Regions from separate parts of the Streptomyces sp. NPDC020780 genome, predicted to be linked through region 1. Evidence: riboswitches for the same ligand, from Rfam matches in the RefSeq annotation. Region 1 holds a riboswitch; each other region holds the start of a gene.
What was found. A riboswitch is a leader RNA that binds a small molecule or an ion and turns the genes downstream of it on or off. The one in region 1 is predicted to bind cobalamin.
Positions count from the first base shown of each region.

Region 1 (7,588 bases):
CCGCTACAGACGGAGGAGCCGGTGACGGCAGCAACGCAGCAGTCGGGAAGGCGGGCCATGGGTGCCGACGGGGGCAGCAGTACGACCGAGACCGGCGCGGGTGCGGGCGCGCGTACCGCACGCGTCCCCAAGTACTACCGCCTCAAGCGCCATCTCCTGGACATGACGGGCACCATGCCGCCCGGCACCCCGGTGCCGCCCGAACGCACCCTGGCCGCCGAGTTCGACACCTCGCGCACCACCGTGCGCCAGGCCCTCCAGGAGCTGGTCGTCGAAGGCCGGTTGGAACGCATCCAGGGCAAGGGGACCTTCGTCGCCAAGCCGAAGGTCTCCCAGGCCCTGCAACTCACCTCGTACACCGAGGACATGCGCGCCCAGGGGCTGGAACCCACGTCCCAGCTGCTGGACATCGGATACGTCACGGCGGACGACACGCTCGCCGGGCTGCTGGACATCACGGCGGGCGGCAGGGTGCTGCGGATCGAGCGGCTGCGCCTGGCCAGCGGTGAGCCCATGGCCATCGAGACCACCCACCTCTCGGCCAAACGCTTTCCCGCGCTGCGCCGTTCACTGGTGAAGTACACCTCGCTCTACACCGCGCTGGCCGAGGTGTACGACGTCCGGCTCGCCGAGGCCGAGGAGACCATCGAGACCTCGCTGGCCACCCCGCGTGAGGCGGGGCTGCTCGGCACGGACGTGGGCCTGCCGATGCTCATGCTGTCCCGTCACTCCGTCGACGGGCACGGCGAACCGGTGGAGTGGGTGCGCTCGGTGTACCGCGGCGACCGCTACAAGTTCGTGGCCCGCCTGAAGCGGCCCACCGACTGAGCGTCCCCGCTCCGGAGAGGCGGCCGGCAGCGGCGGACCCCCTGCGACCGCGAGGGGTCCGCCGCGCCGGACCGTTGCAGGACCGCAATGCGGACAGGGGGTGACGGTGGCCGGAACCCTCGCCTAGATTTCCTGCGCATTACGACAGGTGATCAGCGAGGGGACGGAGTCGCCCTATGTCAGAAGATACCGATGCCAGGCCACCGGCCGTGACGCCCGCGAGGGTGGTCATCGCACTCTGCCTGATCGCACCGTTCGTGGCGATGCTCTGGGTGAGCTCGTACGCGAAGGTCGAACCCACCTTCATCGGCATTCCGTTCTTCTACTGGTACCAGATGCTCTGGGTGCTCATCTCGACCGCACTCACCATGGTCGCGTACAAGCTGTGGCGGCGTGACCAGCGCGCCCGCAAGGGAGGTGCGTCAGCATGAAGGACGGCGTGAACGGCGTCGCGCTCGCCGTGTTCATCTTCTTCTTCGTGGCCGTCACGGTCATCGGGTTCATGGCCGCGCGCTGGCGCAAGGCGGAGAACGAGGCCAGTCTCGACGAGTGGGGCCTGGGCGGACGGTCCTTCGGCACCTGGGTCACCTGGTTCCTCCTCGGCGGCGACCTCTACACGGCGTACACCTTCGTCGCCGTGCCCGCGGCGATCTACGCGGCGGGAGCGGCGGGCTTCTTCGCCGTTCCGTACACGATCCTCGTGTACCCGCTGATCTTCACCTTCCTGCCGCGTCTCTGGTCCGTCTCGCACAAGCACGGCTACGTCACCACCTCGGACTTCGTCCGCGGCCGGTTCGGCTCGAAGGGCCTCTCGCTGGCGGTCGCCCTCACCGGCATCCTCGCCACGATGCCGTACATCGCGCTCCAGCTGGTCGGCATCCAGGCCGTGCTCGACGTCATGGGCGTCGGCGGCGGCGAGACCACGCACTGGTTCGTCAAGGACCTGCCGCTGCTGATCGCGTTCGCCGTGCTCGCCGCGTACACCTACTCGTCGGGGCTGCGCGCGCCCGCGCTCATCGCCTTCGTCAAGGACGGCCTGATCTACCTGGTCATCGCGGTGGCGATCATCTACATCCCGATCAAGCTCGGCGGTTTCGACGACATCTTCGCCAAGGCGGGCGAGGCGTTCTCGCAGACGAACGAGGCCACCGGCAAACCGCGCGGCGCCCTCGTCCCGGGCGAGATGGGGCAGTGGGGTTACGCCACACTCGCCCTGGGTTCCGCACTCGCGCTCTTCATGTACCCGCACTCGATCACGGCGACGCTCTCCAGCCGCAGCCGCGAGGTCATCCGGCGCAACACGACGATCCTGCCGCTGTACTCGCTGATGCTCGGCCTGCTGGCCCTGCTCGGGTTCATGGCCATCGCGGCAGGGATCAAGGTGGACAACGGCCAGCTCGCCATTCCGCAGCTGTTCGAGAACATGTTCCCGGACTGGTTCGCGGGGGTGGCGTTCGCCGCCATCGGTATCGGTGCCCTCGTGCCGGCCGCGATCATGTCGATCGCCGCGGCCAACCTCTTCACCCGCAACATCTACAAGGACTTCCTCAAGCCCGACGCGACACCCGCGCAGGAGACCAAGGTCTCCAAGCTGGTCTCGCTCCTGGTCAAGGTCGGGGCGCTCGCCTTCGTCCTCACCATGGACAAGACCGTCGCGATCAACTTCCAGTTGCTCGGCGGCATCTGGATCCTCCAGACGATGCCCGCCCTGGTGGGCGGGCTGTTCACCCGCTGGTTCCACCGATGGGCCCTGATCGCGGGCTGGGCGGTCGGCATGGTCTACGGCACGGTGGCCGCCTACGGCGTCGCCAGCCCCACGCAGAAGCACTTCGGCGGCTCCTCCAAGGAGATCCCGGGCATCGGCGAGATCGGGTACATCGGTCTCACCGCGTTCGTGCTCAACGTCGTCGTGGTCGTCGTGCTGACGTTCGTCCTGAACGCCGTGAAGGCCCCGGCGGGTGTGGACGAGACCTCGCCGTCCGACTACACGGCCGACGCCGGCGACCCGGGTGTCCAGGTGGAGCTGCCGCCGGCCACGGCGGGCGCCCCGGGCGGGCACTGACACCGCCGTCCCCCCGGGCCGCCACGTCCCCGCCACACGGGGGCGTGGCGGCCCGGGGCGTTGCGGGCACCCCCGGAAGCGCGGAGCGGGCGCCGCTCCCCGCCGGGCCCGCGACGCCCCCGCACGCACCGGCACCCGGCACAGACCCCGGCGCGCCGTAGGCACCCGCTGCGGCAGAATGCCGCCATGGACGTAGCGATCAGGCCGGTCGACCCCGCGGAGTACGAGGCCCTGGGAGAGATCACGGCCGCGGCGTACCTCGGGGACGGGCTGCTGGACTTCGGCGCCGACGACCCGTACCTCGAACAGCTCCGAGCCGTGGAGCGGCGGGCGGTCGAGGCCGAGGTGCTGGTGGCGGTGGACGCCGACGGCCGGTTGCTGGGCGGTGTCACCTACGTCGCGCCCGGCAGCCCGTGGGCGGACGTCGCCGGCCGGGACGAAGCGGAGTTCCGGATGCTGGCGGTCTCCCAGGAGGCCCGGGGGCGGGGAGCGGGCGAGGCGCTCGTACGGGCCTGCATCGACCGCGCGCGGGCCGACGGGAGGCTGACCGGCCTCGTCCTGTCGACGCAGGCCGCCATGCGGGGGGCCCACCGGATCTACCGGCGCCTCGGCTTCCTGCGTACCCCGGAACGCGACTGGGAGCCCATCCCGGGCTTGCCGCTCATGACATTCCGGCTGGGTCTCTGACCCACTGCGACACAACATGTGGGGGCTGTCCCAGCAGGCGGCCCCCACATGTATGCTCGTGCTCGCTGTCGCCGCAGGGGAATCCGGTGCGAATCCGGAACTGTCCCGCAACGGTGTGACCGGTGTGCCCCGCGCACCCGGAAGTCCGAAGACCTGCCGACGGTGCGTCCGGTTCGACCGAGCCGGACGCCGAGACGTCCGGGCCCCGCGGAGGGCCGGTGGACGCCGTGCGCAGTGCTGCCCCTCCACGGGCACCGCCCTGTTCCGGCTGCCCCCTGCCTCCGCCGGCCCCAGCCGAGCGAGGGATAGCCCCAGTGACCATCGCGCCCGCCGACCCGGTCTCAGCGACCGCGTCAGCCGAGTCCACGCACACCACGGCCGACGGGCCGGGGACCGCGCTCCTGCGTACCCTGACCGAGCTGACCGCCGATCTCCCCGACACCGACCCCGGCCGGGTCGCCGCCGCGGCGCTGCGCGGCCGCAGCGCCGCGGCGGACGAGGCGGAGCTGTGCGCACTGGCCACCGAGGCCGCGGCCGGGCTGATCTCCGAGGACCCGGCCTACTCCCGGCTCGCCGCCCGGCTCCTCACCCGCGCCATCGCCGACGAGGCCGCCGGCCAGGGTGCGGTCTCCTTCTCCGCCTCCGTCTCCGTGGGGCACCGCGAGGGCCTGATCGCGGACCGGACCGCAGAGTTCGTGGCGCTGCACGCGCCCCGGCTCGACGCACTGGTCGAGCGGTCCCTCGCGGAGGGCGCCGACGACCGTTTCGGCTACTTCGGGCTGCGGACGCTGCACAGCCGCTACCTGCTGCGCCACCCGCTCACCCGGCAGGCCGTCGAGACCCCCCAGCACTTCCTGCTGCGGGTCGCCTCCGGACTGGCCGAGGACACCTCGGAGCGCGCCCTGGAGGAGGTCGAGGCGCTGTACGGCCTGATGAGCCGCCTCGACTACCTGCCCTCCTCCCCCACGCTGTTCAACTCCGGCACCCGGCACCCCCAGATGTCCTCCTGCTACCTGCTGGACTCCCCGCTGGACGAACTCGACTCGATCTACGACCGCTACCACCAGGTGGCACGCCTCTCCAAGCACGCGGGCGGCATCGGCCTCTCGTACTCCCGTGTCCGTGCCCGCGGCTCGCTCATCCGGGGCACCAACGGGCACTCCAACGGCATCGTGCCGTTCCTCAAGACGCTCGACGCGTCGGTCGCCGCGGTCAACCAGGGGGGCCGCCGCAAGGGCGCCGCCGCCGTCTACCTGGAGACCTGGCACGCGGACATCGAGGAGTTCCTGGAGCTGCGCGACAACACCGGTGAGGACCAGCGGCGTACGCACAACCTCAACCTGGCGCACTGGATCCCCGACGAGTTCATGCGCCGCGTGGACGCGGACACCGAGTGGTCGCTGTTCTCCCCGGCCGACGTGCCCGACCTCGTGGACCTGTGGGGCGACGCGTTCGACGCCGCCTACCGTGCGGCGGAGGCGGCGGGCCTGGCCCGCCGGACGATCCCGGCGCGCGAGTTGTACGGCCGGATGATGCGGACGCTCGCGCAGACGGGCCAGGGCTGGATGACGTTCAAGGACGCCGCCAACCGCACCGCGAACCAGACGGCGGAGCCGGGCCGGGTCGTGCACTCGTCGAACCTGTGTACGGAGATCCTGGAGGTCACCGACGACGGTGAGACGGCCGTCTGCAACCTGGGCTCGGTCAACCTCGGCGCCTTCGTCGACGGCGGCACGATGGACTGGGAGCGGCTGGACGCCACCGTCCGTACCGCCGTCACCTTCCTCGACCGCGTCGTGGACATCAACTTCTACCCCACCGAGCAGGCCGCCCGGTCCAACGCCCGCTGGCGGCCGGTGGGCCTGGGCGCGATGGGTCTGCAGGACGTCTTCTTCCAGTTGCGGCTGCCGTTCGACTCGCCCGAGGCGCGGGCGCTGTCCACCCGGATCTCGGAGCGGATCATGCTCGCCGCCTACGAGGCCTCCTGCGACCTCGCCGAGCGGTCCGGCCCGCTCCCCGCCTGGTCCGCGACCCGCGCGGCGCGCGGCGTGCTGCACCCCGACCACTACGACACCGAGCTGAACTGGCCGGAGCGCTGGAAGGCCCTCCGCGCCCGGATCGCGAAGAGCGGAATGCGCAACTCGCTGCTGCTCGCCATCGCGCCGACGGCCACGATCGCCTCGATCGCCGGCGTGTACGAGTGCGTCGAGCCGCAGGTGTCCAACCTCTTCAAGCGCGAAACGCTCAGCGGCGAGTTCCTCCAGGTCAACGCCTATCTGGTGGACGAACTGAAGAGGCTCGGCGTGTGGGACGCCAGGACCCGGGAGGCGCTGCGCGAGGCCGGCGGCTCCGTGCAGGGCTTCGCCTGGGTCCCCGAGGACGTCCGGGCCCTGTACCGCACGGCGTGGGAGATCCCGCAGCGCGGCCTGATCGACATGGCGGCGGCCCGTACGCCGTTCCTGGACCAGAGCCAGTCGCTCAACCTGTTCATGGAGACGCCGACGATCGGCAAGCTCTCCTCGATGTACGCGTACGCCTGGAAACAGGGGCTGAAGACGACGTACTACCTGCGGTCGCGCCCGGCGACACGCATCGCCCGCGCGGCCTCCGCCGCGGCGGCCGTCCCCGTCCAGCAGACGCCGGCCCCCGACGCGGACGCCGTCGCCTGCTCGCTCGAGAACCCCGAGTCCTGCGAGGCATGCCAGTGATGAGCGCGCACACCGAGAAGAACCTGCTCGACCCCGGTTTCGAACTGACCCTGCGCCCGATGCGCTACCCGGACTTCTACGAGCGCTACCGGGACGCGATCAAGAACACCTGGCACGTGGAGGAGGTCGACCTCCACTCCGACGTGGCCGACCTGGCCAAGCTCACGCCCGGCGAGCAGCACATGATCGGGCGGCTGGTCGCGTTCTTCGCGACGGGTGACTCGATCGTCTCGAACAACCTGGTGCTGACGCTCTACAAGCACATCAACTCCCCGGAGGCGCGGCTGTACCTGTCGCGTCAGCTGTTCGAGGAGGCGGTGCACGTCCAGTTCTACCTGACCCTCCTGGACACCTATCTGCCCGACCCGGAGGACCGCGCGGCGGCCTTCGACGCGGTCGAGGAGATCCCCTCGATCCGTGAGAAGGCGCAGTTCTGCTTCCGGTGGATGGACTCGGTCGAGAAGATCGAACGGCTGGAGACGCAGGCCGACCGGCGCCGCTTCCTGCTCAATCTGATCTGCTTCGCGGCGTGCATCGAGGGGCTCTTCTTCTACGGGGCGTTCGCGTACGTCTACTGGTTCCGCTCGCGCGGTCTGCTGCACGGGCTCGCCACGGGCACCAACTGGGTCTTCCGTGACGAGACGATGCACATGAACTTCGCGTTCGAGGTCGTGGACACCGTCCGCAAGGAGGAGCCCGAGCTCTTCGACGACACCCTCCAGCAGCAGGTCACCGACATGCTGCGGGAGGCCGTCGAGGCGGAACTGCAGTTCGGCCGCGATCTGTGCGGCGACGGCCTGCCCGGGATGAACACGGAGTCGATGCGCCAGTACCTGGAGTGCGTCGCCGACCAGCGCCTCACCCGCCTGGGTTTCCCGCCCGTCTACGGCTCGGAGAACCCCTTCTCGTTCATGGAGCTGCAGGGGGTCCAGGAGCTGACGAACTTCTTCGAACGGCGGCCGTCCGCCTACCAGGTGGCGGTGGAAGGGTCGGTCGGCTTCGACGACGACTTCTAGCCCGCGCCCCCTTCCGGCGAACGGGCGCCGCGTGGCCAACGGCTGCGCGGCGCCCGCCGTTCGGCCGGATGGAGCGGATCGCCCGTGCCTTCGCGCGCCGCTTCCAGGCGACGGGCACCACGCCTACCGCCGGCTGCTGCGGCAGCGTGTGCTGCCGGTGCAGCACCCGCTGGAGAGCTCGGACGAGACCGTGGACGTGATCGCGGGGCGGACCGGCGCCGGGAACGCGGCGGCGCTGCGCCGTCAGTTCGTCCGCTCCTGGGCACCGCGCCGAACGACTGCCGACG
Region 1 covers NZ_JBIRTB010000001.1:294,630-302,217, reverse strand. Annotated here, with positions in the region: gene ACH4VO_RS01370 (GntR family transcriptional regulator) at 58-828, shown strand; gene ACH4VO_RS01365 (DUF3311 domain-containing protein) at 1,005-1,259, shown strand; gene mctP (monocarboxylate uptake permease MctP) at 1,256-2,890, shown strand; gene ACH4VO_RS01355 (GNAT family N-acetyltransferase) at 3,077-3,577, shown strand; cobalamin riboswitch at 3,623-3,753, shown strand; gene ACH4VO_RS01350 (ribonucleoside-diphosphate reductase subunit alpha) at 3,892-6,285, shown strand; gene ACH4VO_RS01345 (ribonucleotide-diphosphate reductase subunit beta) at 6,285-7,301, shown strand; partial or broken gene ACH4VO_RS01340 (helix-turn-helix domain-containing protein) at 7,385-7,588, shown strand, end outside.

Region 2 (7,588 bases), on a different contig from region 1:
GGCTCTCACACGGGCGGCGGAGCCCCGCCCGCCGGGCGCCCCGGCAGAAAGCGCACCCAGGGCCGCCCGTCGGCCCCGTCCGGTGTCACCACCGCCCGCACTCCGTACACCTCGCGGATGAGTTCCTCGGTGATCACCTCGGAGGGCGTGCCGGCCGCCACCACGCGGCCCCCGGCCAGGACGGTGACGCGGTCGCAGAACATCGCCGCCAGATTGAGGTCGTGGAGCGCGATCACCGCGGTCACGGGCAGCGCGGCGACCAGGGCGAGCAGCTCCAGCTGGTGCTGGATGTCCAGGTGGTTCGTCGGCTCGTCCAGCAGGAGTTCGCGCGGCTGCTGGGCGAGGGCGCGTGCGATCTGCACGCGCTGGCGCTCCCCGCCCGACAGGGTGTGCCAGGACTGCCCGGCCCTGTCGGTGAGCCCGGTGCGCTCCAACGCGTCGCGTACGGCGTCCTCGTCCTCCTGGGCCGGGGCGGACCAGGCCCTGCGGTGCGGGATGCGGCCGAGACGTACGACGTCCAGGACGCTGAGCTCCACCTGGGTGACCGCGTGCTGGTCGACGACGGCGACCCGCCGGGCGACCGTACGGCGGCCGGTGTCGGCGAGGGTGCGCCCGTCGAGGGTGACGACGCCGGCGCCCGGTGCCAGGATCCCGGCCATCACGCGCAGCAGCGTGGACTTCCCGGAGCCGTTGGGGCCCAGGAGCCCGACCGTCGCCCCGGGCGGCGGTGCCATGCTCACGCCGTCCAGGACGATGCGGCCGCCGGCCTCCCGGCTCACGCGCGCGGCCCGTAGTCCCTGGCCGTCGGTGCTCCTCATGCGGTCCTCCTGGTGCGGTGGAGGACCAGGACGAAGGCCGGGACGCCGATGAGCGCGGTGACCACCCCCACCGGCACCTCCTGCGGATCCAGGACGGTCCGGGCCAGGGTGTCGACCCAGACCAGGAAGACGGCACCGGCGAGCGCGGTGACGGGCAGCAGGCGCCGGTGTCCCGAACCGGTCAGCGCGCGGGCCGCGTGCGGCAGGACCAGGCCCACGAAACCGATGGCGCCCGCCGAACTGACGAGCGCGGCGGTGAGCAGCGCCGTCGTACACAGCAGCAGGACCCGGGTGCGGGTCACACGGACGCCCAGGGCGGCCGCCGCGTCCTGGCCGAACGCGAAGGCGTCGAGCGTACGGGCGTGGCCGAGGCAGACCAGGAGAGTCACGGCGAGGACGGCGGAGCACGCCCACACATCGCTCCACCCGACCCCGCTGAGGGAGCCGAGCAGCCAGAACAGCACGCCCCGGGTCTGCTCGGCGTCGGCCGCGGTCATGACGACGAAGGAGGTGAGCGCGGAGAAGAGCTGCATCGCCGCCACCCCGGCGAGGACGACCCGGTCGGTGGTCCCGCCGAGCGAGTGGCTGAGCAGCAGGACCAGGGCGAACGAGCACAGGGCCCCGGCGAAGGCCCCGGCCTGGACGGACACCGCACCGCCGCCGGCACCGAGGACCACGACCGCGACCGCGCCGGTGGAGGCCCCGGAGGAGACGCCGAGGACGAAGGGGTCGGCGAGGGGGTTGCGCAGCAAGGACTGCATCACGGTGCCGCACACGGCGAGTCCGGCCCCGCACACCGCCGCGAGCAGGGTGCGGGGCATGCGCAGGTTCCAGATGATGCCGTCCCGGATCGGGGACAGCCGTGAGTCGCCGGCCCCGAGATGGGCGGCCACCGCGGACCAGACGTCCGGTACGGAGATCCGGGCGGGCCCGACGGTGACGGCGGCCGCGACCGACAGGAGCAGCAGGACGACTCCGCCGCCCCACAGGAGACCGTCCCGCAGGACCCGGGCACCCGGCGTACGGCGAAGGGGTGTGGCAGGCGGGCGGGCGGGCCCGGACGTAGGGGCGGCGTCGGGGCCGGACGTACGCGGGGCGGGGGCGCTCGCGTGGCGGGCGAGGCCCGGCTCCCCGCCCGGGTATGGGGCCCGTTCGGTCTCCGTCACCCCGCGAGCCCGAAGGAGCGCAGGCCGGCGGCGACGCGCTCCACGCCCTCGACCGTCCGGACGGTCGGGTTCATGGCCTGGCCGCTGAGGAGGACGTACCGTTTGTGCCGGACCGCGTCCATGTTCTTCGTGGCGGGGTTGGACTCCAGGAACCGGATCTTCTGCTCGGCGCTCTCCGCGCTCTGCGCCCGGCGGGTGAGGTCGCCGATGACCAGGACGTCGGGATTCCGGTCGGCGACGGTCTCCCAGTTGATCCGGGGCCACTCCTCGTGGGTGTCGTCGAAGACGTTCTTCGCCCCCAGTTCCGTGGTGATGATGCCGGGCGCTCCGCAGCACCCGGCGAGGTAGGGGGCGTCGGAGTCGGAGAACCAGTAGAGCAGCGTGGCGTGGGAGGCGTCGATGCCCGCGGTCGCCGTACGGACCCGCTCGCGGAGGCCGGCAACGAGCTCGTCGCCCCGCTCCTTCACCCCGAACACCCGGGCCAGGTCGTGCACTTCGGCGTAGACGCTCTCCATGGTCAGGGGCTTCGTACGGGAACCGTCCCCGCTGCCGCTGTTGTCCTTGGCCGTACAGTCCGCGGGCGAGACGTAGGTCGGAACCCCGAGTTCCTCGAACTGCTCCCGGGGCGCGACGCCGCCGGTGGCGAGCGTCGACTCGAACGAGGCGCTGACGAAGTCGGGTTCCCTGTCCAGGACCTTCTCGGAGGAGGGGCGGTTCTCCGCGATGCGGGGCACCGTCGCTTCGGCCTTCTCCAGGCCCTTCATCACCGGGTCGGTCCAGGTGGAAGTACCGGCCAGCCGGTCACCGAGGCCCAGGGAGAGCAGGATCTCCGTCGATCCCTGGTCCAGGGAGACGGCCCTGCTCGGCGCCCTGTCGACCGTCACCGTCCGGCCGCAGTTCCTCAGCGTCACCGGGTAACCGGCGCCGCCGTCCCGGCCGGCCCCGTCGGCCGCCCCGCCGCTGCCGCCGCAGGCGGTCAGCAGGACGAGTCCGGCGGTGAGCAGGGCGGTTCGGCGTACGGTACGGGCTATGGGTGGCACGGAGTCCCTCTGCGTCTCGGGGCTCATGCGCGGAGCCCGTACGGAGTCCGCCCCCGGTCGGGGGAACGGGTGCCAGCAGGTCTTCGGACTCGGGTTCGTCCGGACGGGGCGCCTTCCCGGGGCACCCGAGGGTGTCCCAGTGGCCGTGGCCCCGCCCGTCCCCCTCACCGCTGCGCGTCAGCTCCGGATTCGCACCGGATTCCCTGACTCCACGTGGAGTGCGACTGGCGCCTGCAAGCTATCACGCGGCCCGGCGGCCTTCGGCGGCCCTGCGGCAGGTACGGCGGGAAGGTGTCCCGCCGTACCTGCCGTCCGCAGTTCACCGCTCGGGGCGAACCGATTCGCCGACGGCCGCCGACGGCTTCCGGTACCTGCGGCCGAGGACGTGGACCGTGCCCCAGTACGCCAGCAGGACGGCCCGCAGCCCGAAAATCTCCAGCCACTCGCGTACGGCACGGCATGCTCCGGGTCCGCCGGCACGCGGTCGTGCGGCGCCCCGCGCGCCGTTCACCGGGCGCCCTGCGGGGAGCCGGCCGGACGGTCGTGCCAGGGGGCCTCGGGATCGTCGTAGGCGTCGGCGTAACCCGGCCCGGCGATCGGCCAGTCGGCGAGCAGTGCGGCGGGCAGTGCGAAGGAGACGGCCAGTTCACGGGCGTGCGCGGCGACGGCCGTGATCAGTTCCTCGGTGATGTCGGGCAGCGCGTCGACCTGATCGTGGGTCAGCAGTCCGGCGGCCAGCAGGTCGCCGCTGTTGCGGGCCACCCACTCGACGGTGAACAGCCGTTCCAGCTCCGCCAGCCGCTCCCGGGCGGCACCTTCGGGGAGCGCGGCACGGGCTTCGGCGTACGCCGCGGCGGCTTCCCGGTACGCGCGCGCCTCGACCGCGCGCAGGGCGGGACCGGCGGCCGCGTTCCACCGCCCGAGCCGGTCGGCGCCGGTGGCCCGCAGCATGCGCCGTTCGGCCCGGCCGTACCAGATGTCCTCCACCGCGGCACACAGCGCACCGAGGAAGCGCGGGTCGGCCAGGTCGCCGGGGCCGGACGGGGCGGCCGGGCCGGGACCGGGCCGGACGGCCGGCGGCTCCTCGGCAGCGGCGCCTGCCAGGAGCATGTCGGCCGCGACCTTGGCGTACAGGGCGATGTTGTCGCCCTCCGCCGTGATGGCGCCCTCCACGCCCGTGACGAGTTCCGTCATGCCGTTGTTCTCCAGCAGCGCCTGGGCGCCGCACCGTTCGCGGCACTGGACGATGACGGCACGGGCCTGCCAGGTGATCCATCCCTTGGCGACCGCGACCAGCCGCTCCGCCTCGTCCCTGCCCTCCTCGTCGCAGCCTTCCCACCGGTCGAGCACCCGGCGGTGGAGCAGGCTCATGGCGAAGACCGTCGCCATGGCGGAGGCGAGGGGCCCGTGGTGGGTGCGGTGGGCGTCGACCGGCACGGGGCCCGTGCCCCGGGACCCGGAGATCACCCGGTGACCGCCGTAGCGGACGGCGACGGCGAGGGTCGCGCGGGCCGTGCCCGCAGCACAGGCGCTCATGGAGATCCTGCCGGAGGTGACCCGGCCGATGGAGGTCAGGAAGCGGCTCCGGAGCCCGGCCGGGGGGCTGGTGAACCTCTCCGCGCCGCCGTCCTCGTCACGCGTTCCCAGCAGCGCGTCCCGGCCCACGAACAGCTGGTCGAAGGAGGTGAGGCAGTGGTCCACGGGACTGCCCATCCGGGCGGGCAGCCGGCGGACCCGTACGCCGGGCAGCGCCTGTGTGTCGTCGGTGAGCGGGACCAGGAAGAGGCGGATCCCGTGGTCGGTGCCGTCGACCGTCAGCCGCGCGGCGACCAGTCCGGACTTGGGCCCGCCCGCCGGGCTGGTGTTGGGCATGAACTTCTGCGCCCCCGCGTGCGGGGTGTGCAGGACGAAGCCGTCCCGGGCCCGGTCGTACGTCGCGGTGGTCTCCATGGCCGCGGCGTCGTTGCCGTGCGCCACCTCCGTGCAGAGGAAGGTCCCGATGCGGCGCATGGCCAGGTAGTCCGACAGGTCGCGGCGGACCGCGTCGTGGTCGAGGAGGCTGCCGAGGAAGAGGTTGTAGTGGATGCCCGCGACGGTGGTGAGTGCGGGGTCCACCGCCCCGAGCCATTCGTGCAGGGCGGCCAGGGCGCGGGGGTCGGCGGCGAGACGCGCGCCGCTGTCGATCGACCGGTTGAGGATCCGCAGTCGTTCATAGGCGAGATCCAGCCTCTCCTCGGGGGTGCCACCGGCGGGGCGGCGGAACGGTTCTGTGCTGATCAGCCGCTGCCAGAACCCGTGTTCGGAGACGAATTCCGGCCCGAGGAGGACACCGGTCAGCAGTTCGACGGTGGACGGTGGGGCGGTGTCGGTAAGGGTCACGGTCATATAGAACTGAACGACCGGACACGGACGAGGACACCCTCACCGTTCCGGGACGGGCGCGCTGGTCAGCGCCTCGGCGAGCTCCTTCTCGTCGGGGGGCAGGGCACCGGCCCGGCCGACCGTCACACCGGACGACGCCACCGCCTGGCGCAGCACCTCCCCGGCCGTGCCGGCGTCGAGGCAGCGCAGCCGCGCACGGCCCTGAGCGCCGAGCAGTCCGTACGAGGCCAGGGCGTGGAGCGCGCCCGACATGAACGCGTCCCCCGCCCCCACGGTGTCCACCACCGGAACGTCGGACGCACCGGCGCTCACCGCAGCGCCGGGGCGGAACGCCGTCGCCCCACCCGCTCCGCGCGTGACGAACACGGCCGCCGGACCGGCGCGCAGCCATCGCTCCGCCGCCTTCTCCGGGGCCTCGTCCGGATACAGCCAGCGCAGGTCCTCGTCGCTGGCCTTGACGATGTCGCTGAGCGCCACGCACCGCTCGGCCCGGCGGACGGCCTCGGTGTGGTCCCCCATCAGGTCGGGCCGCACGTTGGGGTCGTAGCTGACGGTCGCGGCCGGGCGGAGCGCTTCGACGGTCTCCAGTACGGTGCCCGCCCCCGGCTCCACGGCCGTGGCGATGGAACCCGTGTGGACGTGCTGGTACGGGCCTCCGGTCGCAGCGGGGGCCAGCGTCCAGGTGATGTCGAACGTGTACGTGGCTCCGCCGGCGTCGTCGAGGGTGACCGCGGCGGCCGGGGTGGGCGCTCCCGCGCCGTCGGTGCGCACCCTGACGCCGGCCGAGGCGAGGTGGTCCCTGATCAGCCGTCCGTTCGCGTCCGGGCCCAGCTGGGTGAGCAGGGTGGTGTCGTGTCCCAGCCGTGCCAGGCCGTAGGCGACGTTCGCGGGGCTCCCCCCGGGGTGGATCCGGTCGGCCGCGCCGGGGAGGCGGACGATGTCGGCCACGCATTCGCCGATGACCAGCAGGGCGAGTTCGTCGAGCATGGGGTGGGTCTCCTGGGAACGCCGGTGACAGTGTCCGGCGGCTCACGCCGCCATGGCACACACTGCCGCCGATTCTGCCCGGTGCACAGGGGGCGTGGGGACGGGTCCCCGGAAGACCTCGCGTACCGCCCGCCGTCAGGAGGCGCCCTTGTCCCCTTCCTCCCCGTACCTCCGCTCGAACTTGGCGACCTGCCCCTCGGTGTCGACCACCCGCGCCTTACCGGTGAAGAACGGGTGGCTCTCGGCGGAGATCTCCACGTCGATGACGGGGTAGCTGTTGCCGTCGTCCCAGTCGATGGTCTGCTCACTGGACGCGGTGGACCGGGTCAGGAAGGCGTAGCCGGCGGAACGGTCGCGGAAGACCACGGGACGGTACGACGGGTGCTTGTCCTTCTGCATGACTGCTCCTGGAGGTACGGGGATCTCACGTCCCGGCTTCGGGCCAGCCTCCCGAACGCCGGGGGCCGCCGCGATCCGGCACGTCCGTACGGAGCAGTGGTCACCCGGGCGCCTCGCTGCCGTGCCCGGTGGCCCGCGTGACCACCGGAGCGGACGGGCCGACCGCCGCCGCGGGGCCGGGGGCCGGAGCGGTGCGGCGGGTCCACAGGGCCGCTCCCGCGAGCAGCGCCGCCGCGCCGAGCAGCCAGGGCAGGGGGCCGGCGGGCAGCGCGCCGATGAGCAGTCCGCCGGTCGCCGCGACGAGTTGCAGGGCGAGCGACTGCACGGACAGCGCGGTCGCGCGGCCCGCCGGCTCGACGCGGCGGTGCAGCAGGTCGTTCTCGCTGGGGCCCGCGGCGCCGAGCCCCAGGTACACCAGGCCGTAGCCGGTGGCCGCCGCCATGAGGGCGAACGCGCCGGTGGAGAACACGGTGACGGCGAGGAGCAGGAGGCCGGTGCCGCCGGCCGCGAGGCCGGCCAGGACGGCGCGCTCGCTGCCCCCCGCGAGCCGGGCGAGGAGCGGCGCCGCGTGGCTGCCGAGCGCCGAGCAGACGAAGCCGGCGGTGGCCAGTCCCGCGAACAGCACAGCGCCGGACTCGGGGGTGCCCGCCAGCCCGGCGGCACGTCCGGGGCCGAGCAGTTCGACGGCCGCGAGTGCCGTACCCGCCGCGGCGGCGGTCAGCAGGATGCGGCGGATCAGCGTGTCCCGGGCGCCCAGGCGCACCCCCGTACCGATGGCCGCCGGACCCCCCTCAGG
Region 2 covers NZ_JBIRTB010000003.1:173,913-181,500, forward strand. Annotated here, with positions in the region: gene ACH4VO_RS07020 (ABC transporter ATP-binding protein) at 6-818, opposite strand; gene ACH4VO_RS07025 (FecCD family ABC transporter permease) at 815-1,984, opposite strand; gene ACH4VO_RS07030 (ABC transporter substrate-binding protein) at 1,981-3,051, opposite strand; cobalamin riboswitch at 3,081-3,268, opposite strand; gene ACH4VO_RS07035 (acyl-CoA dehydrogenase) at 3,532-5,409, opposite strand; gene ACH4VO_RS07040 (carbohydrate kinase) at 5,446-6,393, opposite strand; gene ACH4VO_RS07045 (type B 50S ribosomal protein L31) at 6,529-6,792, opposite strand; partial or broken gene ACH4VO_RS07050 (MFS transporter) at 6,893-7,588, opposite strand, start outside.
Region 2: another riboswitch for cobalamin. It lies ahead of ACH4VO_RS07030 (ABC transporter substrate-binding protein); the one in region 1 lies ahead of ACH4VO_RS01350 (ribonucleoside-diphosphate reductase subunit alpha).

Region 3 (7,588 bases), on a different contig from region 1:
TACACCGCCAGGTGGAGCGGGAGCTCGCTGGTCGGGGGAAGGTCGCCGAGCACCCGTCGGCCGCCGAGGTCGACGCCGACCGCGTCCCCGGGGCCGAGCCGCTCGTAGCGCACTGCGCTGGGGGTGACCAGGACGAGATCGCCGACCCGTGCGGAGACGTTGCCCGAGGTACCGACGACCAGGCCTTCGGCGGCCGTCCTGCGGGCCGTCGCGAGGACGGCCTCCCAGGCCTGTCCGATCGCGTCCTGATCGTGATCGCTCATGCGGGTGATCCTAGGCCTGGCCCCGGGCCTGAAGTGAGTTCTGCGCCGGCTCGGGGAGCGGTGTCCTGCGGCTTCGTGAGCACGGCGGAGGAGGGAGCGAGGGCGGAAGCCCTCGCGGCCGACGGCACCGCCGGAGACGGAGTCGCAGGGTGTCGCGAGCCCGGCCCGGAACTCACCGAAGGTCGTGGGGCCGTCCCGCACTTCCCGGCGGACGCGTGACGACGGCTCCGGCACCTCGCCGTGGCCTCGGGACGTCCGCGTGCATCCCGCGGGTGGCCGCCCTTGCGCCTTGCGAGGCACCGTGTCCGGCCCCACGCGCCGATCCACCGGGAGGCGCGGGACGGCGCTCGGGCCATGCGGGGCGGCGGGCCGGGGGTCGGGTCCGGTGCCGTGCTCACCGGGGTCCTCCTGGGCGGGGTAGGCGCCGCCGGGGGCATTCCCGTACGAGCGAGGCCGGGAGGCCGGTGAAGGGACCGCGAGGCAGCAAGTGCGGACCCGCCGGCCGGGACCGTGCGAGGGCGCCGGAGTCCGGCCACCACGGGGAAGAAGTGACCGAAGTCTCCTCAAGGGTGCGAATCGGTCACGTCACGTGTTCGCCAACAGTCCGTAAACCTTGGCCCTCGCCCCGCAGCGGGAGGGCCCGGCCACCTCGCGCGCACACAAGCGGAACGGGTGCGCACGGTTGGGGTCACCGTGCCGCCCTGCTCAGTTCACCTTCCGTTCATCCAGGTTGCTTACGTTCCACGTGCCAATGACGTCGAACGATTGCCTGGGTAAATGGAACACATCACGCTGCTGCTCGCGATCGTGATCGTGACAGCTCTCGTGTTCGATTTCACGAACGGTTTCCACGACACCGCCAACGCGATGGCCACCACCATCTCGACCGGCGCCCTCAAGCCCAAGACAGCGGTGGCCATGTCCGCCGCTCTCAACCTGGTCGGCGCGTTCCTGTCCGTGGAGGTCGCCAAGACGATCTCGGGCGGGATCGTCAACGAGGACGGCCTCAGAACCGAGGTCATCTTCGCGGCGCTCGTCGGCGCCATCCTGTGGAATCTGCTGACCTGGCTGGTCGGCCTGCCCTCCAGTTCCTCCCACGCGCTCTTCGGCGGCCTGATCGGCGCCGCGGTGATGTCGGCCGGCTGGTCATCGATCAACGGCGGGACCGTCGTCACCAAGGTCCTGCTGCCCGCGATCGCCGCCCCGCTCGTCGCCGGTCTGGCCGCGCTTCTGGCCACCAGGCTGACGTACCGCCTCAACCGGAAGATCACCGACGAGGCGCAGCTGAAGTCGACCGCCAAGGGCTACCGGGCCGGCCAGATCGCCTCGGCCGGTCTCGTCTCGCTCGCCCACGGCACCAACGACGCGCAGAAGACGATGGGCATCATCACCCTGGCCCTGGTCACCGGCGGGGTCCTGTCCCCCGGTTCCAATCCGCCGGTCTGGGTCATCTGCGCCGCCGGTGTCGCCATCGCTCTGGGCACCTACCTCGGCGGCTGGCGCATCATCCGCACCATGGGAAGCGGCCTCACCGAGCTCAGGCCGCCGCAGGGCTTCGCCGCCCAGACCAGTGCGGCCACGGTCATCCTGGCCTCCTCGCACCTCGGCTTCTCCCTCTCCACCACTCAGTCCTGCTCCGGCGCCGTGATGGGCGCGGGCCTCGGACGCAAGGGGGGTGTGGTCCGCTGGTCCACCGCCACCCGGATGTTCGTCGCCTGGGGTCTGACCCTGCCGGCCGCGGGCCTGGTCGGTGCGGGCGCCGAGTTCCTCACCAAGCAGGGCGGCTGGGGCGTCGGCGTCGTGGCGGTGCTCCTCGTCGCGGGCTCCGGTGCCATCTGGCTGCTGTCGCGCCGCAAGCCGGTCGACCACACCAACGTCAACATGCCGGACGCCGAGCCCGCGGGCGTCGTCACCACCGCCATCGCGGCCGTCAGCCCGCCGCCCGCCGGCATCGTCCCTGACCTCAAGACCACCATCCCGGCCCCGGCCCCGGCGGCCGAGATTCCGGCCGACCCGGCCCGACCGGCCACGGTGTAAGGACAGATCCGCATGAACATCGACTGGGCAGCCCTCGCCTCCGTCTTCGGCGTCAGCCTCGTGGTCACCGTCGCCTTGGTGGGCCTCTTCACCCTCGGCATCGTGGGCCTCGCCAAGCAGGCGCCCTCGGCGGCGGGCAGCGGCGGTTCCGGCGCTCCGGCGCGCTTCGGCGCGTACGCCTGCTTCGCGCTGTGCGCGGCGGCGGTGGCGTACGGGATCTATCTGATCGTCGCCTGACCTTTCCGCACCTGATCCCCCCGGGCCGGACACACCACCTGTGTGTCCGGCCGGCTGTGCGTCCGGGCGCACAGCAGCCTCGCAGGTCAGCGGCAGGTTGACGGGCGTTCGCGGGACATGGTGGACTGCCGTGGCCATGTACGGCGACAGCAGAGGAAGCCGGTGCGAATCCGGCGCGGTCCCGCCACTGTCACCGGGGAGCAGTCCCCCACACGGAAGTCACGGTCCGCCACCGCGGGCTGGAAGGCCGGGGGAACTGCGGATCCGGGAGCCAGGAGACTCTCGTCGCCGGTCACGTCGAACCAGGGCGCGGACCCTGAGTGAGGACCTATGCCATGCCCGGCTGCCGTGCGTCGGTCGCTGCCCCACCCTTCCCCCGGTTCCCGGCCCTCCGAGGCGCGACGGCCGGCTGAACCGTGCGAGCCGACCACATCTTCGCGTACGGCGCCACCGCCGGCCTGATCGGCGACCTGCTGCTCGGTGATCCCCGCCGGGGTCATCCCGTCGCCGCCTTCGGGCGGGCCGCGGCGGCCGTCGAGAGCCGGCTGTGGCGCGATCACCGCGGCTGGGGCGCCCTGCACACGCTCGTCTGCGCCGGAGGCGCCGCGGGCGCCGCGGCGCTGGCCGCCCGTGCCGTACGGGGCCGCCCGGCCGCCGCCGTGGCGCTGACCGCCGCCGCCACCTGGTGCGTCGTCGGGGGCACCTCGCTGGGCCGCGAGGCCCGGGCCGTCGGGGACGCCCTCGCCGCCGGTGACCTCGGCCGGGCCCGGGAACGGCTGCCGCACCTGTGCGGCCGCGACCCGCACGCGCTCGACGGGCAGCAGATCGCCCGCGCCGTGGTGGAGTCCGTCGCCGAGAACACCTCCGACGCCGTGGTGGGCGCCCTGGTGTGGGGCGCCCTGGGCGGCGTGCCCGGACTGGCCGGTTTCCGGGCCGTCAACACCCTCGACGCCATGGTCGGCCACCGGTCGCCGCGCCACCGGCGCTACGGCTGGGCCTCGGCCCGGCTGGACGACCTGGCCGGCTGGCCGGGTGCCCGCCTCACCGCCGTGCTCGCCGTGGTGGCCGGGGGACGGCCCCGCGAGGCCGTGCACGCCTGGCGGGCCGACGCCGGCCGGCACCCGAGCCCCAACGCGGGGCCGGTGGAGGCCGCGTTCGCGGGCGCGCTCGGCGTACGGCTGGGCGGGACCCTCGCGTACGGGGGACGGGTCGAGCACCGGCCCGTGCTCAACGGGGAGAACGGCCGGGACGTGCGGGTCGCGGACATCGAGCGCGCGGTGCGGCTGTCGCGCCGGGTGAGTCTGCTGGCCCTCGGCGTGTGCGTGGCCGGGCGGCTGGCCGCAGGACGGAGGGGTCGGGCATGAGCGGCGGACTGCTGGTCGCGGGAACCACCTCGGACGCGGGCAAGAGCGTCGTCACGGCCGGGATCTGCCGGTGGCTGGTGCGCCGCGGGGTGAAGGTCGCGCCGTTCAAGGCGCAGAACATGTCGCTGAACTCGTTCGTCACCCGCGAGGGCGCGGAGATCGGCCGGGCCCAGGCGATGCAGGCGCAGGCCGCCCGGGTGGAGCCGGCCGCGCTGATGAACCCGGTGCTGCTCAAGCCCGGGGGCGACCGGTCGAGCCAGGTCGTCCTGATGGGGAAGCCGGTCGGCGAGATGAGTGCGCGCGGCTACCACGGAGGCCGGCAGGAGGCCCTGTTCGGGACGGTCGTGGACTGTCTGGAGCAGCTTCGGAGCACGTACGACGCCGTGATCTGCGAGGGGGCGGGCAGCCCGGCGGAGATCAACCTGCGGCGCACCGACATCGTGAACATGGGCGTCGCACGGGCCGCGCGCTTCCCCGTCCTCGTCGTCGGTGACATCGACCGCGGCGGCGTCTTCGCGTCGTTCTTCGGTACGACGGCCCTGCTGAGCGCCGAGGACCAGTCGCTGGTCGCCGGGTACCTGGTCAACAAGTTCCGGGGTGACGTCTCGCTGCTGGAGCCGGGGCTGGACATGCTGTACGGGCTGACGGGTCGTCGGACGTACGGGGTGCTGCCGTACACGCACGGGCTGGGCATCGACGAGGAGGACGGGCTTCGCGTGTCGATGCGCGGCGCGGTGCGGGAGTCGGTGGTGGCGCCGCCGCACGGCCGGGACGTGCTGCGGGTGGCGGTGTGCGCCGTGCCCCTGATGTCGAACTTCACCGATGTGGACGCGCTGGCGGCGGAGCCGGGTGTGGTGGTCCGCTTCGTGGACCGGGCGGAGGAGCTCACCGACGCGGACCTGGTGATCGTGCCCGGTACGCGGGGCACGGTGAAGGCCCTCGCCTGGCTGCGGGAACGGGGTCTGGCGGAGGCGCTGCGGCGGCGGGCCGCGGAGGGGCGTCCGGTGCTGGGCATCTGCGGCGGGTTCCAGGTGCTGGGCGAGAGCGTCGAGGACGACGTGGAGTCGCGGGCGGGGCTGGTCGAGGGGCTCGGACTCCTGCCGGTAAGGGTCCGGTTCGGACGGGAGAAGGTGCTGGCCCGGCCGGTCGGTTCGGCGCTCGGGGAGACGGTGGAGGGGTACGAGATCCACCACGGGGTCGCCGACGTCCGCGGCGGTGAGCCGTTCCTGGACGGGTGCCGGGTGGGCGCGGTGTGGGGGACGCACTGGCACGGGTCTCTGGAGAGCGACGCCTTTCGGCGGGCGTTCCTGGCGGAGGTGGCGCGGGCTTCGGGGCGGCGGTTCGTGGCGGCCCCGGACACGAGTTTCGGGGCGTTGCGGGAGGAGCAGCTGGACCGGCTGGGCGACCTGATCGAGGAGTTCGCGGACACGGATGCCTTGTGGCGGTTGATCGAGGGGGGTGCGCCGGGGGGGCTGCCGTTCTTGGCGCCGGGGGCGCCGGGGGCGCCAGGGGCGCCGGACGCGCCTGTGGGGGCGGGGGCGGGGGCCGGACTCGCGACTGCGGCGGGTGCGGTGACGCCTGCGGCGGGCCTTTCTCCCCGCCCCGCCCCTTCCCGTATCCGGGGCTCCGCCCCGGACCCCGGTCCTCAATCGCCGGACGGGCTGGAATTGCCCCGGGACGCGGGCCTGACGGTGCCCGGGCCGGGATCGGCCCGGGACGCGGGCGGCCCCCTGGCCCGTCCGGGATCGGCCCGGGACGCGGGCGTGACGGCCGCGATCGCCCAGGAGGTCGGTGGCGCCGTGGCCGGGCCAGGAGTGACCCGGGACCTGGGGCCCGGAGTGGTGGGGACTGATGTATCCGTGAACGAGGAGGCCCCGTGAGTACGCCGTATCCCTTCACCGCGATCGTCGGGCAGGACGACCTACGGCTCGGGCTGTTGCTCAACGCCGTCAGTCCGGCCGTCGGCGGGGTTCTCGTGCGGGGGGAGAAGGGCACGGCCAAGTCGACCGCCGTGCGCGCCCTCGCCGCTCTCATGCCGGAGGTCGCGGTGGTGGCCGGGTGCCGGTTCTCCTGTGATCCGGCGGCGCCCGACCCGGCGTGTCCGGACGGGCCCCATGACACCGGCGCCGCCGTGTCGCGGGCCGCGCGGACCGTGGAGCTGCCGGTGGGCGCGTCGGAGGACCGGCTGGTGGGCGCCCTCGACATCGAGCGGGCCCTCTCGGAGGGTGTGAAGGCCTTCGAGCCGGGGCTCCTCGCGGACGCGCACCGGGGGATCCTGTACGTGGACGAGGTCAACCTCCTTCACGACCACCTGGTGGACCTGCTGCTCGACGCGGCGGCCATGGGTGCCTCGTACGTCGAGCGTGAAGGCGTCTCCGTACGGCATGCGGCACGTTTCCTGCTGGTCGGGACGATGAATCCCGAAGAGGGGGAACTGCGGCCGCAGTTGCTCGACCGTTTCGGGCTGACCGTCGAGGTCGCCGCCTCGCGCGACACCGACCAGCGCGTCGAGGTCGTGCGGCGGCGGCTCGCCTACGACGACGATCCGGCCGCCTTCGCCGCCCGGTGGGCCGACGAGGAGGGCGCGCTGCGGGAGCGGATCGTCGCCGCCCGGGCCCTGCTGCCCCGTGTGGCGCTGGGTGACGGCGTGCTGCGGCAGATCGCGGCGACGTGCGCGGCGTTCGAGGTGGACGGCATGCGGGCCGACATCGTCATGGCCCGTACGGCGACCGCGCTCGCCGCGTGGGCGGGTCGCGAGGAGGTCACCGTGGAGGACGTCCGGCAGGCCGCCCTCCTGGCGCTTCCGCACCGGCGCCGCCGCAACCCGTTCGACGCGCCGGGGCTGGACGAGGACACGCTGGACGACACCCTCAGGGACGCGGACCCCGACGGGGGCGGCGCGGGAGACGGGGGCGGTGCGGAAGACGACGACGACCCGGATCCCGGTGGGCCGGGCGGCGGGGTGCCCCCGCAGGGGGGTGAGCCCGATTCCGGCGGTCAGGGGCCGCAGGACGGGCCGGAGAGCGGCGGGCAGGGCGGTACGGAGAGCGGGTCGGCCCCGCCCGCGCCCGCCGGTGCGGAGCAGCGGCCCGTAGCGGCATCGGAGCCGTTCCGTACGAAGATGCTCAGCGTGCCCGGGCTGGGCGAGGGCGCGGCAGGGCGGCGGTCCCGGGCGCGCACCGAGCACGGGCGCACCACCGGATCGCGGCGGCCCGAGGGTGCGCTGACGAAGCTGCACCTGGCGGCGACCGTGCGGGCCGCGGCGCCGCATCAGCGGGCGCGCGGGCGGTCCGGGCGGGGGCTCGTCGTGCGGCGGGACGACCTGCGGCAGGCGACGCGGGAGGGGCGCGAGGGCAATCTCGTGCTGTTCGTCGTGGACGCGTCCGGGTCGATGGCCGCCCGGCAGCGGATGAGTGCCGTGAAGGGCGCGGTCATGTCGCTGCTCCTGGACGCCTACCAGCGGCGGGACAAGGTGGGCATGGTGACCTTCCGGGGCCGGGACGCCGAGGTGGTGCTGCCGCCCACGTCGTCGGTGGACGCCGCGGCGGCCCGCCTGGAGTCGCTGCCGACCGGGGGGCGCACCCCGCTGGCCGCCGGTCTGCTGAGGGCGCACGACGTGCTGCGGGTGGAGCGGCTGCGCGACCCGTCGCGGCGGCCCCTGCTGGTGGTGGTGACGGACGGGCGGGC
Region 3 covers NZ_JBIRTB010000015.1:126,713-134,300, reverse strand. Annotated here, with positions in the region: gene ACH4VO_RS26320 (class II aldolase/adducin family protein) at 1-263, opposite strand, end outside; gene ACH4VO_RS26315 (inorganic phosphate transporter) at 1,041-2,300, shown strand; gene ACH4VO_RS26310 (hypothetical protein) at 2,313-2,537, shown strand; cobalamin riboswitch at 2,689-2,819, shown strand; gene ACH4VO_RS26305 (cobalamin biosynthesis protein) at 2,954-3,901, shown strand; gene ACH4VO_RS26300 (cobyric acid synthase) at 3,898-5,781, shown strand; gene ACH4VO_RS26295 (putative cobaltochelatase) at 5,778-7,588, shown strand, end outside.
Region 3: another riboswitch for cobalamin. It lies ahead of ACH4VO_RS26305 (cobalamin biosynthesis protein); the one in region 1 lies ahead of ACH4VO_RS01350 (ribonucleoside-diphosphate reductase subunit alpha).